DNA from 2 places in the Exiguobacterium sp. s91 genome. Region 1 is predicted to be linked to the other one. Evidence: predicted binding sites of a transcription regulator. Region 1 holds the regulator's gene; the other holds the start of a gene.
The links. Region 1 encodes Rex, which represses fermentation and respiration genes when NADH is low (regulators of the CRP and FNR family bind a similar motif). Its sites were predicted from a motif close to TTGTGAAATATTTCACAA; they were not measured.

Region 2: KNQ06_RS15040 (formate/nitrite transporter family protein) is a predicted target of Rex. The motif match lies at 6,157-6,174, and genes of this name have one in related genera.

Annotation. Positions count from the first base shown of each region.
Region 1 covers NZ_JACSMZ010000001.1:8,209-16,311, forward strand. Annotated here, with positions in the region: gene KNQ06_RS00080 (ATP-binding cassette domain-containing protein) at 1-1,389, opposite strand, end outside; gene KNQ06_RS00085 (redox-sensing transcriptional repressor Rex) at 1,557-2,216, shown strand; gene KNQ06_RS00090 (twin-arginine translocase TatA/TatE family subunit) at 2,216-2,413, shown strand; gene tatC (twin-arginine translocase subunit TatC) at 2,421-3,200, shown strand; tRNA gene KNQ06_RS00100 (tRNA-Ala) at 3,305-3,380, shown strand; gene KNQ06_RS00105 (S8 family serine peptidase) at 3,605-7,351, shown strand; gene KNQ06_RS00110 (hypothetical protein) at 7,479-7,637, shown strand; gene KNQ06_RS00115 (hypothetical protein) at 7,757-8,103, shown strand, end outside.
Region 2 covers NZ_JACSMZ010000004.1:108,555-116,657, forward strand. Annotated here, with positions in the region: gene KNQ06_RS15005 (hypothetical protein) at 1-789, opposite strand, end outside; gene KNQ06_RS15010 (hypothetical protein) at 902-1,261, opposite strand; gene KNQ06_RS15015 (GNAT family N-acetyltransferase) at 1,291-1,776, opposite strand; gene KNQ06_RS15020 (GNAT family N-acetyltransferase) at 1,791-2,306, opposite strand; gene murB (UDP-N-acetylmuramate dehydrogenase) at 2,555-3,466, shown strand; gene KNQ06_RS15030 (aminopeptidase) at 3,522-4,745, opposite strand; gene KNQ06_RS15035 (YkvA family protein) at 4,844-5,263, shown strand; gene KNQ06_RS15040 (formate/nitrite transporter family protein) at 5,300-6,136, opposite strand; gene KNQ06_RS15045 (hypothetical protein) at 6,320-6,922, opposite strand; gene KNQ06_RS15050 (YitT family protein) at 7,059-7,925, shown strand.

The sequences.
Region 1 (8,103 bases):
CCGGAGTTTCAGTTTCGCGAGCGCGAGACGTCCGCGTTCGCCACCGGATAACTCATGGACGATCTTGAAAACATCGTCACCGCTAAACAAGAATTGCCCGAGGACAGACCGGACTTCTTGTTCACGCATCAGTGGCCATTCGTTCCAAATCTCATCAATGACACGGTTCCGATCATTGAGTTCCGCCTGCTCTTGATCGTAATATCCGATCGAGACGCCGGTTCCGAAACGGAAATCACCGAAGAGGGGGCGTAAGCGACCGACGAGGACTTTTAAGAGCGTCGACTTCCCGATTCCATTCGGTCCGACGAGTGCCAGTGATTCACCGCGTTGCAAGCGGAAGGTGATGTCTTTTGAGACAGCTTCTTCGTAACCGATCGCCAATTGATTGACTTGAAGAACGTCATTCCCGCTCTGTTTTTCAATCGGGAAGGACAGGACCGTGCTACGCTCATCCCCATCTGGTCGGTCGAGCCGGTCGACCTTCTCGAGCCGCTTCCGGACACTTTGGGCACGTTTTGTCGTCGTCGCCCGGGCGATGTTCCGTTGAATGAAGTCCTGCATCTTCGCGATCTCTTCTTGCTGCTGTTCAAACTGCTTCATTTCCTGATCGTATAAGGCCGCTTTTTGCTCCAAGTACTTCGTATAGTTCCCCGTGAACTTACGACAGACATTGCGCGACAGTTCGTAGACGACATTGACGACTTGGTCGAGGAAGTACCGGTCGTGCGAGACGATCAGGACGGCACCACGATAACCACCGAGGTAGCTTTCAAGCCAAGCAAGCGTATCGATATCGAGGTGGTTGGTCGGCTCATCGAGAATGAGGAGCTCTGGTGCTTGCAGGAGCATCTTTGCTAAGGCAAGCCGTGTCCGTTGACCACCGGATAATGTCTGAATCCGGCGCGAGTAATCATCCGGATAAAAGCGCATGCCGTGCAAAACGGAGCGGATATTCGCTTCGAACTGATAACCACCGGCTTCTGAGAAGTCGTGTTGCGCTTGATCGTACGTCTTCAAGAGACGATCGTAAGCGACCGGGTCGTTCAAGATATGCTCCATGCCCATTTCGATTTCCATCCGGCGCAGTGTTCGTTCTTGTTCCTGGAGATGTTCGAAGACGGTCAGCATCTCGTTCCAGATCGTCTCATTCGATTCGAGACCACTGTCTTGCGCGAGATAACCGATTTTGACATCCTTGCCTTTCATGATGTCGCCCGAGTCATGACTGAGTTCACCAGCGATGATTTTGAGCAAGGTCGATTTACCGGCACCGTTTCGTCCGACGAGCGCAATCCGATCTCGCTCTTGTACTTCCAGTTTGATATTTTCTAAAATCGGCTCGACGCCGAATGATTTCGAGAGTTGATTGACTTGTAAGAGTATCATTTCCATCCATCCTTCCACCCTTTAGTCTATCACGAACAAAAGCGCAAGGTCCTGCGGAATATATTATTTGTGACTCTATGTGAAGTGGTTTACAATCAAGGAGAGTAGAAAGCTTTTTGCAAAGATTTGGGTGCCACGATGGATGTGGCCGAAGGGGGAACTGCAGGATGAATGGACCAGACACAAAAATTCCACAAGCGACAGCAAAACGGTTGCCGCTATATTATCGCTTCATCCAAAGTTTATACAATTCAGGCAAGCTCCGCGTCTCTTCTGCTGAGTTAAGCGAGGCGGTGAAGGTTGATTCAGCAACGATTCGTCGCGATTTTTCCTACTTTGGGGCATTAGGGAAGAAGGGGTATGGGTATAACGTTCAACATCTCTTAACGTTTTTCCGCAAAACCTTGAATCAAGATGAGGTGACGAATGTTGCCTTAATCGGGGTCGGTCATCTCGGAACAGCGTTTGCAAATTATAACTTTTTAAAGAATAATAGTACTCGGATAGTCGTTGCGTTTGATGCGGACGAAGAGAAGGTCGGAACAACGACGCATGACGTTCCAATCTATCATGTTTCGGACATGAAAGAACAAATCGAAGCGAATCAGGTCGATGTTGCCATCTTGACGGTTCCATCGCAGTTCGCACAGTCAGTAGCGGATGAGTTAGTCGAGTATGGTGTGACAGGCATCCTGAACTTTACGCCAGCGCGGTTGAACGTGCCAGCGAGCGTCCGGGTCCATCACATCGATTTATCGATCGAGTTGCAGTCGTTAGTTTATTTCATGAAGCATTATTCGCAATCAGCTGAAGGAGTGAAATCATAATGGAAAACCTTATCCCGCTCACACTAGGTATCGGACCAGCGAGCATCGGATTAATCGCGGTCGTCGCGTTGATCATCTTCGGACCGAAGAAGTTACCAGAATTCGGACGCGCTGCGGGTCAGACATTGAAAGAGTTCAAGAATGCCACGAACGGCATCATGGACGACGATAAAAAGGACGAACCGAAAGAGAAGTGATTGAATCATGACGGTTGATCAAGAGCAAAGCATGACGTCGCACCTTGACGAACTGCGCAAGCGGATCGTCTGGTCGCTTATCATCGTCGTCGTCCTGTTCGCTGTCGCATTTCCGCTCGTCCGACCGCTCGTTCGCTTCTTGCAAGCGGACTTAAAAGAGCTCGGCATCGGTTTGAATGCCTTCAACGTCGCCGATCCTTTAATGTTGTATTTGAATCTTGCGTTCATCATTGCGCTGATTTTAGCGTCACCGTTCTGGATGTATCAACTCTGGGCATTCGTCCGACCAGGACTTTATGACAAGGAGCAAAAAGCGACATTGACGTATATTCCGGTCATCTTCTTTCTATTTTTGGCTGGCGTAGCCTTCTCGTATTTCTGGTTGCTTCCCTTCTTGCTTGAAGTCTCAACAGATCTCGGGAAAGAGCTCGGAATCGAACAAGTCATTGGAGTCGAGAACTACTTCAGTTTCTTAATCCGATTGACGATGCCGTTCGGTCTTCTGTTCCAATTGCCGGTCGTGACGATGTTCCTGACGCGTCTTGGTCTCGTGACGCCATATTTCATGCGAAAGAATCGGAAATATGCGTACTTTGTGCTGTTCGTCGTTGCGGCATTGATCGCACCGCCGGATGTGACGTCACACTTGATGATCTCGGTGCCATTGTTCGTTCTCTATGAGATCAGCATCTTGATTTCTGCGCGGACGTACAAAAAGGTCTTGATCCTCGAGCAACAGGCAGAGCTTGAACGACAGGCGGACTTGATGCGTGAATTGAATAAATGAATCGTGAATTCCTTCCGACGATTTTGGAAGGGATTCTTTTTTATGAAAGCGTTCTTTTTATATTGATAAAGCAGTTAGTGATGCGTATACTAAAGATAATTCATGGGGGCTTAGCTCAGCTGGGAGAGCGTTTGGCTGGCAGCCAAAAGGTCGTCGGTTCGATCCCGATAGTCTCCACCAATACCAAATATCTAACTCCTCGAAGCGTCGAGGAGTTTTTATTTTACTCCCAGTTAAATTCCTTACAAATATAAAATGTCATGTAAAACAAATAAATTAAAAAAATAGACAAATATAAATTGTTTATTTCCATTAAATTCATTAAACTAAATATACAGAATTTTCGTTTAACTGTTTTATCAGTAGTACTACTATGGTTTTACAGAAAAGGGGAAAACGAACGCATGAAGAAGAAGATTGCACTTATGGCAGCCGTCTTAATGACGTCTTCCAATCTAGTCAGTGCGCAAGGTGCACTGTCGTCGCAAGACAAAGCAACGGGTCAAAAACCGCAAGCGCTCTCGCTGAAGAAATCGGGGCAAGAGAAGAACTACAAACAATCGGATAAAGTCCGTGTCGTCATCGAGATGGAAGAGAAGCCGGCGATTCAAATCGCCCAGGCTCAAAACAAGCGGTATAGCACATTGAGCAATGCCGAAAAAGAGTCGATCAAAGATCGCCTCGTCAGCGTCCAAAAATCGGTCAAGTCAGCCATCGCTAAAAAATCAATTCCCGTTACATATAAGGAGAGCTTCACGACCGTCATCAACGGATTCAGTGGTGAAGTTAAGTTCGGCGACATCGAAGACATTAAAAAACTCAACGGAGTCAAGAGCGTACATATCGCCCATGAATACGCGCGTCCGGAAGTTGCTAAAGGTGCAAAGCCAGACATGCTGTACAGCAAGGACATGGTCAATGCGAAGGAAACATGGCAGGACTATGGTTTTAAAGGGGAAGGAACAATCGTTGCCGTCATCGATACGGGAATCGATCCATCGCATAAGGACATGGTCTTGAGCCCTGAGACGAAGATCGATTTGACTTCTTCGAAAGTCGATAGTGCGAAAGAAACAAAAGGTTTAAAAGGAAAATACTTCACGGAAAAAGTACCGTACGGCTATAACTATGCCGATCACGATAGCGAAATCCGTGATTTAGGTGCGGGCGCATCGATGCACGGGATGCACGTCGCGGGTACGGTCGGAGCAAACGGCGATGAAGCAAACGGCGGCATCAAAGGGGTCGCTCCGGAAACACAACTCCTCGCGATGAAAGTCTTCGGAAACGATCCAGGAATGCCATCGACATTCAGCGATATCTACATTAAAGCGATCGATGATGCGATTGCACTCGGAGCCGATGTCATCAACATGAGTCTCGGATCGACGGCATCGTTCGTCAATGCAGATGATCCAGAACAACGTGCAATCGTCAACGCGATGAACAACGGTATCTTGTGTGCGATTTCTGCTGGTAACTCGGCATTCGCAGGTCATGGTGCAGGTAACCCGTACACAGCGAACCCGGATATCGGTGTCGTCGGTGCCCCAGGTTTAACGAGCCAAGCACTCCAAGTCGCATCACTCGAAAATACGAAATTGACACTCGAAGGCATGGCGCTGACGATTGACGGTCAGGATGCTGGTTATTTGGCATACCAAAAACAAGATTCACCGAATCCGATTGCTGTCTTCGATAAAGAGAAGAAGGATGTCGTCTATGTCGGTGACGGTCAAGCTTCGAACTACGAAGGCAAAGACGTCAAAGGGAAAGTCGTCTTCGTCGTGCGTAACGGTGGTTTCAACTACGGTATGATCCAAGCAGAAGCTGAGAAGCAAGGGGCAGCAGGTGTCATCGTCCGCGGTCGAGTCGATCATGGGGATTACGTCAGCATGGCGCTCAACAATCCGACGATTCCACTCGTCACGCTTAGCATCGCAGACGGAAACGATCTTGAAGCAAAAGCAAAAGAGGGCAAGGCAATCGCTGTCACGTTCGACGGAAAAGCAGTCTCAGCCGATAACCCGGTCGCAGGACAAATGTCTGACTTCACGTCTTGGGGTGTCACACCAAGCCTTGACTTCAAGCCAGAAATCACGGCACCAGGTGGAAAAATCTACTCAACGCTCAACGATAATGAGTATGGTGTCATGAGTGGAACATCGATGGCGGCACCACACGTTGCTGGTGGAACGGCACTCGTCATGCAACGGATCGCGAAGGACTTTAAAGTCGATGGTGCGACACGCGTTAAGCTCGCGAAGAACATCTTGATGAACACGTCGCGTCCGCAACTCGATCAAGGAAAATACAATGCGCAGCTAAAAACAGGCAACTTCTACTCCCCACGTCGTGAGGGAGCTGGATTGATGGATCTTCGTGCTGCCATGAAGACACCAGTCGTCGTCACAGAGACGAAGTCGGGTGAAGGTAAGGCATCCTTGAAGGAAGTCGGCGAGAAGTTCACGTTCACGCTTGATTTGAAAAACTACAGCAGTGAAAAAGTGACATATAAGTTAGCCGGAACGGTTCAATCGGATCTCGGTGCAGAAGGATCGAACTTCCTCGAAGCAAACGGCATCTTTAAAAAGGGAACGATCGGTACAGTGGATGCAAACAAAGGCACATATCCGATCTCATTCGCAGTTGGCTCGAAGAAAGCAAGTTCGGTCTCGATTAATCCGAAGAGCTCAACGAAAGTCAGTGTATCGGTCGATCTGAAGGATACAACGGACTGGGCAAACGAACTTCCGCTCGAACAAGTCTTTGAGAACGGCTACTTCGTCGAAGGATTCGTCCGTCTGATCGATACGAAGAGTAAGAATCCAGAATTGACGGTTCCTTACGTTGGCTTTAAAGGAAAATGGGATCAAGCTCCGATTCTAGACGCACCATTGTACGATGAAGACAACACGTTCTATGGTTTGACAGGTCTAGCGACAGAAGTGAAGGATAACTTCGAATTCCTTGGCGCAAACGCTGCTGGAGATGTCGTCGCGAACAAAGTTTCGTTCTCACCAAACAACGATGGTAGCGCAGATGAAGCCTTCCCGATCATCTCGTTCCTCCGTAATGCGAAAAAAGTCGAGTACTCGATTCTTGACCGGAATAAAGCAACGCTTCAGAAGCTCGATACGCAAACGGACGTCGTCAAGAACTACTACGATAGCGGTTCAGAGGACGGATACACACCAGTCACAAGCGCTGCTTGGGACGGAACGATCAACGGGAAACCGGTCAAGGATGGTCTTTACTACTACAAAGTCAAATCCGTGATCGATTATCCGAATGCAAAATGGCAGTCGAATCTCTTCCCAGTCTATATCGATACGAAAAAACCAGCTGCAACTGTGAAGTGGGATGCGTCGAAATCAACGCTCTCGTGGACAGCAGGTGACCAAGGAACAGGTGTCGCGTCATACGATATTCTCGTCAATGGTAAGAGTGTCTTGAAACAACCGCTTGCTGCAACAGAAAAAGCGTACACGTTGACGGATCTTCCAGAGCGCGCGAAGATTGCCTTCGTCGTGAAGGATTATGCAGGAAACAGTGTGAAAAAAGACGTCAACACGACAGGTGTCGATAAAGCGGTACCGAACGTTCAAATCGATACACCAGTCGCACTTGGTCTTGCGACATCAAAAGTCATCAACATCGCAGGTCACGTCTCTGATGAATCAGGCATCAAATCGTTCAAAATCAATGGTAAATCTGTCAAACTTCGCTTCGATGCGGCCCAACAAAACTATGCGTTCAGCCACGACGTGACGTATACGACGGATGGCGTCAAGTCATTCAAGGTCGAAGCGTACGATGGTAAAGGAAACCGTGTGGCGTTCAGTCGTCAAGTCATCATCGACACAGAATTACCGACGATTCGCGTCACAGCACCAAAAACCGTTTCAAGCAAAACAAAAACAGCTGAGATGAAGATCGTTCTTCGCGATAACTACAGCGAATTACGCTTTGACTTCAACGGTAGCGCGGAATACCGCCGGACGTTCAAAGAGCCGTACGAGATGAAAGCCTTCAAAAAGACAATCACGAAAAAAGTGACGCTCAAGAAGGGGAAAAACACGTACAACTTGAAACTGAAGGACCTCGGTGGACACGTTGTTACGAAAACAGTCGTCATCACGAAAAAATAAGAAACAAAAGATGAAGCCAGGCGGAAATCCGTCTGGCTTTTCTTGCGTGCCGAAGCGCCTTGAAGGGTTTATGAGACGAGAAGAGGGGGAATTTTAAGAACAGAAACAAGTCAGAGGGGGAACAACCATGAATCCGTTCACGACCTTAATCGCCTTCATTGTAGGGTGTCTCGTCTTATATCTCGGTATCCGCGACAAAAACGGCTGGCTGATCGGTGTCGCGATGATACCGCTCGCGATCGTTGCCTATAGCGTCATCTATCTGATCATCCAGGTCAGTGCGTAGTCTTCATGGAAGATGTCTTACCCTAAGCGGTAGGACATCTTTTTTTTTGAAATTCGTACTACAGATGAAACCGATCCAGTAAAATGTAAGTATATAACAGTATAGAGAGGTGGATGATCATGGAACACGTACATACACAAACGGATGCCTTAGCGGCGCTATACAAAGAGATGCACCAAAAGACACAGACCGGCATGTGGGTCATGCTTGCGGCATTCTTAGCGCTCAGTAACACACTCGAGAAACCGATCTACGCGATGATCGTCCCGTTATTGTATTTTGGTTACGATATGTTCGTACAACGCAAGCGGTTCGCGCTTGTTGCGGAATATACATCAGAGACTTCTGCAAGACGGCTTTATCACGTGCATGTGTTGATCGGTATCTTACAATACGGAGCGCTTGCCGGTCTAATTGTCTGGGCAGCCGATCGCCCGAACACGTCTTTTTTGCTCGGTCTGATCAT
Region 2 (8,103 bases), on a different contig from region 1:
AAGTCCGGGTTGGTGATTATGAAAAGCAAGCAAGGCATCTTCAATCATTTCAGAAGCAATGGATGCTTGCATCACACGGTTCAATAAAGATTGGAACAGTACGGTTTGTCGTCCGATCAGCGCATAAAACGGGAAATAATGTTTAGCATAAACAAACGTCGGCAAATAGGCATCCGCCTCAATCGTCTTTAGTAACAATGGTGAAGCGGGACGTTGTAATCGTTCTGCAAGTCCAACGGTCGCCTTGCATTCGCACAGCTGATCAAGCACTCGAACCGTCAACTCTTCTTCGATATCGAGCAATAAGACGAGATCCAGCAGATTCAATTCATGCGTCTCCATGAATTGATCACTGCGTTGAAGATGCATCGTATAAGTAAAGTCCAGCTTTTCAGCAACAAGTGCCCACAACTCGGAATGGCGCGCCGCATATAGACCTACCGGAAAGTGAAGGGGTTGGCGGACGATCGAGCGATGCCCTTCAAGTGTATAGACTTGATTGACGTCCAGACCGTCTGCTAGCAGCATTTCGAGTAACTGCTGACGATTTTGACACGTGACGAGTGTTTGAAACAGACGATCAACCTCGACGAGTGGTTGTTTCATTTCAAGCGCTATTTTCAAATGAGCAGGTGAATCCTGCTCTAGCGCACGCTTAATGAATTGTAAGGCCTGTTGTTCCGCATCGTTCAGTTGGGTAACATGTGTCCGAAACATTTCGATGTCAAGTTCCCGGAAGGCTTGCAACGCCGGTGCAATTGATTGATTTTTTATAAAGGGTTTCCACATGATTCCCTCGACCTCCTCATTCCAGTATCTCTTCGTAGTGTACGCAATATCCTATCGTCTTGAAAGCAAAAAATGGAGAATCTTCCGTCGTTTCAGGAAGATCCTCCATTTTTTATTTTTTACCGACTTTTAAATGAGCGTTTCGAAAGACAGCATCTTGTTTTCCTGTCTTTTCAACACTTGTTCCGACAGACCCCAGGTATTCGAGTTCATCCTTTGGTTGAATGAACTCGTATGTGATGGCAGGTTCGCCCCGAAGTCGAACGTGTATGATTTGTCGATGTCGTAAAGAGAATGATGCGCGCACTTCAAGAAAGGAGGAAGCTGATAAATCATGTTGCCGCTCTAAGATCGTCATCAACTCTTTTTCCGAGTCACGATAGTTCCCCTGCAATTGAGCATACGAAATACCGACTCCTAAAGATAGGATGCCAATTAGACTAAGAGCGAAAATGACCAGCACTTTCTTCATGACTGATCCACCTCCGAAAAAAGTTCATTCTACTTATTCATCGGTTCATCCATCGTTGACGTGAAGTCTTTTTTCGAATCCTTTACGTGAAACTGCATGTCCACATGTGGAATATCATCTTCTAAATAAGGGTCAGATACGGTTTCGAAACCAAACGATCCGTAAAACCCTTCTAGGTGTGCTTGTGCCTGTAAGTAGATCGCAGCTTCTTTCTGCAAATGTACCATCGCTCTCTCCATCATTTGTCTCGCTAACCCAACCGATCGGTGATCACGATGAACAGCTACCCGTCCAATCGCTACTCCTTTTGTAGGATGATTATACATCCGAAGGCATCCGACGATTTGACCGCTCTCACTCCGTACGATTAGGTGTGTCGCTTGTTGATCTTGATCATCTAGCTCCGGATACGCGCACTCCTGCTCGACGACGAAGATATCCGTTCGTAATTTCAAAAGTGCATATAAGGTATCAGGTGTCATGGAATGAAAAGACGCAAAGTTAAATTCGTACATAAAAACTCTCCTCTTTAGTTACGACAAAGTCGTGATAGTTGTCCAGCGTAAATCGTGACGGGAACATCTCTAAACACCGTATCTTTTTCCCAGTTCAGCCCGTTGGCACGAGCGACATTTTGCGAAGCACGATTATCGGGATGAATGATCGAGATGATTCGATCATGCCCTCGATTGAACGCCTCCATCATTAATCGTTTTGCTGCTTCGCGACCATAACCGACTTTCCAGTGCTTTGGTTCGAGCCAATAACCGACTTCTAACTCTTCTTTCCCATCCACTTCCTGCATCAATAATCCGGCAAAGCCAATCGGTTCATTCGTTTCTTTTATGAACAACAGTAAAAAACCAGTTTGTCGCTCATCCGAATATCGCTCCAACTGCCGTTCGAACCACTCTCGTGCCTCATCTTCACTTAAGGCAGTGCCTCCATTGATATAACGCATGACTTGCTCATTTTGGACAAGTGACTTATAAAAACTAAAATCCTCTTCTTCGAACGGTCGCATCCATAAACGTTCACTTTCCATCGTCATCGCCTCCTTCTATACTTCTCTTTTCCCGAGTTCTTTTCGCTTCATTCCTCTTCCTGATCCTGCTTTTCCTGTGACATTTTTCATTACTAATCGATGACATTCACTCCCTAGTGCTTGCAATTCCCGGCATAAGTCGGTATTTTGGGAACAGTATGTTGAACAACGACCGCACGATTAATGTTAAAATATATTTTGAGCGCATGAGCGCTGGGTAGGAATTCACGAAAAGGACTGAGACCATAATGACTGAACAAGTAATGACGGGACTGTATGAAGGCATTTCAAAAGAGTCCGTACTAATCAATGAACCTTTAAAATATCATACGTATACAAAAATGGGAGGAATCGCGGATTTATTCATCATCCCAACTTCTTATGAAGAAACAGCTTTTGTCGTCCGATATGCTTACGAACAAGGTATTCCCTTGACGTTGCTTGGAAACGGATCGAATCTTGTCGTACGTGATGGCGGCATTCGCGGCATTGTCCTCTCCTTTGAGAAGTTAACCGATATCTCGGTCGAAGGACATGAGCTCGTCGCTCAAAGTGGCGCAGCAATCATCGAAGCGTCTCGTGTAGCTTACGCGCATCAGCTCAGCGGTCTTGAATTCGCTTGTGGGATTCCAGGAACGATTGGTGGCGCATTGATCATGAATGCGGGAGCATACGGTGGTGAAGTCAAGGATTGTCTCCATAGCGCTACTGTATTGACACGACAAGGAGAACTGTTGAACATTTCACATGATGAGCTCGAACTGGGATACCGGACGAGTTGCTTCTCAAAGAAAGAATACATCATCCTCGAAGGTCGATTTGCGTTAACAGAGGGTGACCCAGCATTGATCAAGGAAGTCATGGATGATTTGACGCATAAGCGAGAAACGAAACAACCACTCGAGTACCCTTCTTGTGGTAGCGTCTTTAAACGTCCAGAAGGCTATTTTGCAGGGAAGCTGATTCAAGATAGCAACTTACAGGGAACACGCATCGGTGGCGCTGAAGTGTCCAAGAAACACGCTGGTTTCATCGTCAACGTCGAGAATGCGTCAGCATCCGACTATATCGCGCTTATTCGTCATGTCCAAGAAACGGTTCAAGAAAAATTCGGTATCTTACTTGAGACAGAAGTGAAAATTATCGGTGAAGAAGCATAACAAGAATCTTACAAGAAAAGGTGAGTTCCGTATTCGGACTCACCTTTTTGTTCGTTTAGATTGACCAGTTTCCGTCACGCATGACTGATTCACGCGTTCCGTCTGCAAGTTCTCCTTCAATCGACAGATCCGCTGATCCAATCATGAAGTCGACATGCGTCATCGAGTCGTTCGCGCCTTGTGCTTCTAATTCTTCTGCTGAAAGGCTTGGACCATTTTCGAGACACGTCGAGTACGCACGACCAATCGCTAAGTGGCACGAAGCATTTTCATCAAACAATGTATTATAGAATAGGATACCCGAGTCAGAAATCGGCGAACGGTGCGGCACGAGCGCAACTTCTCCGAGATAACGTGCACCTTCATCAAGTGAAATCAAGTCATCTAATGCTTCTTGACCCTGTTTCGCTTCCGCTTTAACGATTTTTCCGTTCTCGAACCAGAGTGTGAACTCATCAATCAAGTTCCCACTATAGCTAAGCGGTTTTGTGCTCGAGACGTGTCCGTTGACACCTGTCTTTTTCGGTAACGTGAACACTTCTTCTGTCGGCAGATTCGCGATGAAATCAACACCATCTGCATTCGGACCACCGCCACCTAACCAAACATGACGTTCTGGTAATTCGATTGATAATTCTGTTCCTGGAGCTGTGTAGTGCAATGTTTTGTATTTCTTCTCTGTCAGGAATTTTGCTTTTGAACGCAGATTATGATCATGATCCGCCCATGCAGCGACCGGATCCGCTTGATCGGCACGTGTAGCCTTTAAAATAGCTGACCAGAGCTCTTCAACAGCATTCTCTGAATCAGGGAACACTTTCTTCGCCCAGCTTTCAGAAGGTGCTGCTACGACACACCAGCTGACATTGTCACTCATGACGAACTTCCGCCAATTAGCAAGAGCGACACCGGCTGCTTTATTCGCACGTGCGATTCGGCTCGAGTCCACGCCATTCAATAAATCTGGATCTTCACTGACGACCGATAAGAACGCTGTCTTTTCTTCTGCCAGTTGGTCGTAACGTGCTTTTAACCAATCCGGGAACGTATCAAACGACTCTTCCGGTGCATCGAAATAACGGATTTTCGTCATCTCATCATCTGACCACTGTACATATACTTGCGTAGCTCCTACTTCGTAGGCGACACGCGTGATTTCACGAACGAGCGGCAAATTTTCGATTCCTGCACGCACCTCGAGTTGTTGTCCTGGTTGTAGATTAATTCCCGTACGCACGGCTAAAGACGCGTATTGTTGTAATTCTGCTTGTGTCGGCATTATGTAATCCCCTTTCTTGTATCTTTATTTTCACGAAATAGTTGCAATTTTGCAAGAAATAAGGCGAAACTAGAAAGAGAAGAGAAGGAGGCATCACCATGGAATTCACACCCGGCGATTTTAAATCGGCTTATACGTATTTTCACCGACAGGCACTCGACCTCGTTGGTGATGAAAAAGCACAGCAAGAATTGTTAGTTCGAGCAGAAATCGGACTTGCGCACTTGACGCAAGATATCGCGTCTACAGAAAGCTCGGACATCGAACGCGAGGCAGAACTCGTCCTTTATTTTCAATTAAAACAACTGCTTGAAATGCTTCGTGCTCTCTATCAGAAAAAATTCGAAATGCATGCGGAGCAGGAACAATTGTTATTGACGGCCGTTCTGTACTTCACGTCTCCTGTTGACGCCTTACCGGACGATAACGTCCTCGGGCTCTTCGATGATGCACAAATCGTCGAGACGATTTACGAAGAACTGGCTGCAGACGTCGATCGCTTTCAACATATGGAATGAATGAAAAAAGCAGCTGTCGCGACAGCTGCTTTTTGATTATGCATTTTGTTTCGAAGCAATATGAACAGGTGTCGTGGATTGACGTGATTCATCTACTTCTAATTTTTCTTTATTCAGCCACGTATAGATCATTCCCATGAAGACTGCTCCACCAATGATGTTCCCAGCTAAAGCTGGCAACAGGTTATGCATCGCTCCGGCAAATGTGATCGTATCCGGATGTGGTACGACTAACGCAATGGAGAACAATGCCATATTGGCGATGACGTGATCAAATCCAGAAGCAAAGAATACTGCGACGAGTACCATCATCATCATGATCTGCGCCAACTCATTCTTCATGTTCTTTGGAATGAAAATCGCTAAACAGACCATCCAGTTACAGAAGATAGCTCGTGTGAAGATTTCCCACGTCGTATGGTGGATCTTCGTTTCTGAGACAGAAAATAACCAGTTGTTCATACCAAGCTCTTGGATGATTCCTGTTTGAGAAAAGAGTAGCGCAAACGCTAATCCTCCAAGTCCATTTCCAATCAGACAGATCAACCAGACCTTCATCGTATCCATCTTCGTCGTATAGCCGCGCATCGTCGCCGTCGTGAAATACATCGTATTTCCTGTGAACAGCTCTGCCCCACCGTAAACGATCAGGACGAGTGCCACTCCGAAGGTCAGTCCACCGACAAGTGTCGCAACAGGTGACTCCGCCATATATAGACCGTTAATTGCTTTTAAGGTAAAAATAATTGCAAATCCAATGAAAATTCCTGCTAGCATGGCACGAACTAAGTACTCGAGAGGACGCATTTGTAGCATGCGCGTCGACTTGATTGCTTTATTCCGTAATCCTTCTAATGCTTCTACCTCGTTCATCGTAGAAACCTCTCTTTCTTTTGTTCAACACTTCACAATGTTTGTTCATTTATTATCATACTTCCATCTTAAAAGATGTTCAAGTATTGAATAGACCTGTTTTATCGTTTTTATAAAAGAACGAGATGTAAACGATATCATTGTGTCGAGATTGTGAAAAATGCCTTTTCTTGCTTTATACAACTAATTAGTTTGAATTCGTAGTCGTGATGCGAAGCGTTCAAAGAACGTGTTTCGCCTTGATGCATCGAGCACATAACCATCAATGACAACCCGATTAAAGCGTCTAGAAGATGAAGTAGCTCGTTCGATATCGGTCGGAGTGTAGGCGTCGAATGTTTTCCGGTCCATCGTAAAATCTGCACCTGAATACGGATCCGTGTAGTGAATTTCAAGATCGGTTAAATCAGGAATCGTTGAAAATAAAACAAGCGTATGATGCATCAGAACTTTAGATAACCGAGCCTTCAAAAAATCCTGATTCACTTGTAGTGTTCCGGTATCGGTACCAATCCAAGCTTGTCGCTCTTTTCCTGTCACTTCATAGGCAAGACGTAACGATTCTCCTTCGACATCTACCTGTTTTAATTCTGATGAGAACGGAAGTTGTTCGGCTAATTGACGAACCGCTACCGTATTCATCATCGAGGCACCTACTTGTCTCGCTACAAGATCACCATCATGCCAAATGGATGATTGATTTTTTTCATTGGGTTGTTCGAAAAGACGAATCCCAACTAGTATTCCTAAGCAGATACAACCAAGAATCCATAACATTTTCTTCATTTTCATCACCTTCCTAAAAAAACGTACCCTTTTTCATCTTTTTTCATAAGAAGGGTTGAAATTTTATGCATATGAGCGTACTCTTGCATGCAGATACTCACAGAAGGAGGAGCATGAGGTCACTCATCATATTGCCATGACTACAACACACCCACAGAAAAAGAGAGTTGAAAAAATCAGTTTCTTAATCATTGGTACGTTGCTGTATTCCCTTTACATCAGCCTACTACTATCTCCAAATGATATCGGATCAGGCGGTATCATGGGGATCACGCTCATTATTCAAGAGCTCTTCCACACGCCAATTGGATTAACGCAATTGCTCTTAAACATTCCCCTCTTCCTTTTAGGTTTCCGTTTCCTACGCAAACGATTCATGTTCTTATCTGGAATTATCGTCATTGCTTCTTCCTTTTTAATTGACTGGATTCCGACTCAAATCGTTCCGGAATCTTTAAACGATCCACTCGTCGCTTCCATCTTTGCTGGTCTAGTCTCTGGTCTTGCAATGGCATTGATCTTCTTCGGTGGTGCTTCAACTGGAGGGCTTGATATTCTCGGAAAGTTTTTCTTTGCTCGTTTTCATAACTGGCCACTTCCTCGTATATTTCTGATGCAAGATCTTGTCATCTACATCCTTGTATGGTGGGTATTTGATCTTAAACACGTTATGTATGCTCTCATCATGAGCTTTGTTCGTGCCAAAGCCCTTCAGACGGTTTACAGTTTCTATTCTGCTTCTAAGCAATGTATCATCATTTGTGAGAAAGCAGATGAAATCAATGAAGTCATTACAAAAGAACTCGGTCGTGGTGTCACGATTCTCGATGCACGTGGAGGATATTCCAACCGAACGAAAAAAATGGTATATGTCGTCGTTCAAAATAATGAAATCGTCCGTTTGCAAGAAATCGTCTCTTCTGTCGAACCGAATGCATTCGTTACATTCTCGGAAATCCACACTGTCTTCGGCAATTACAAGGAACATTCGTATTCGTTTTAACACCAAGCGCAGCTTAGCTGTGCTTTTTTCATCTTCTTAAAACAGCTTCTCGTATTGCATCATCTTTCCTGCTTTTTTATGAGTATTATTCACTTTTTCAGTCATTATCCCTATTCAAAAAATAGACAGGCTTCACTTTTTTTACGATAGTAGTTAAGCTTATGACATGTCTTTTATT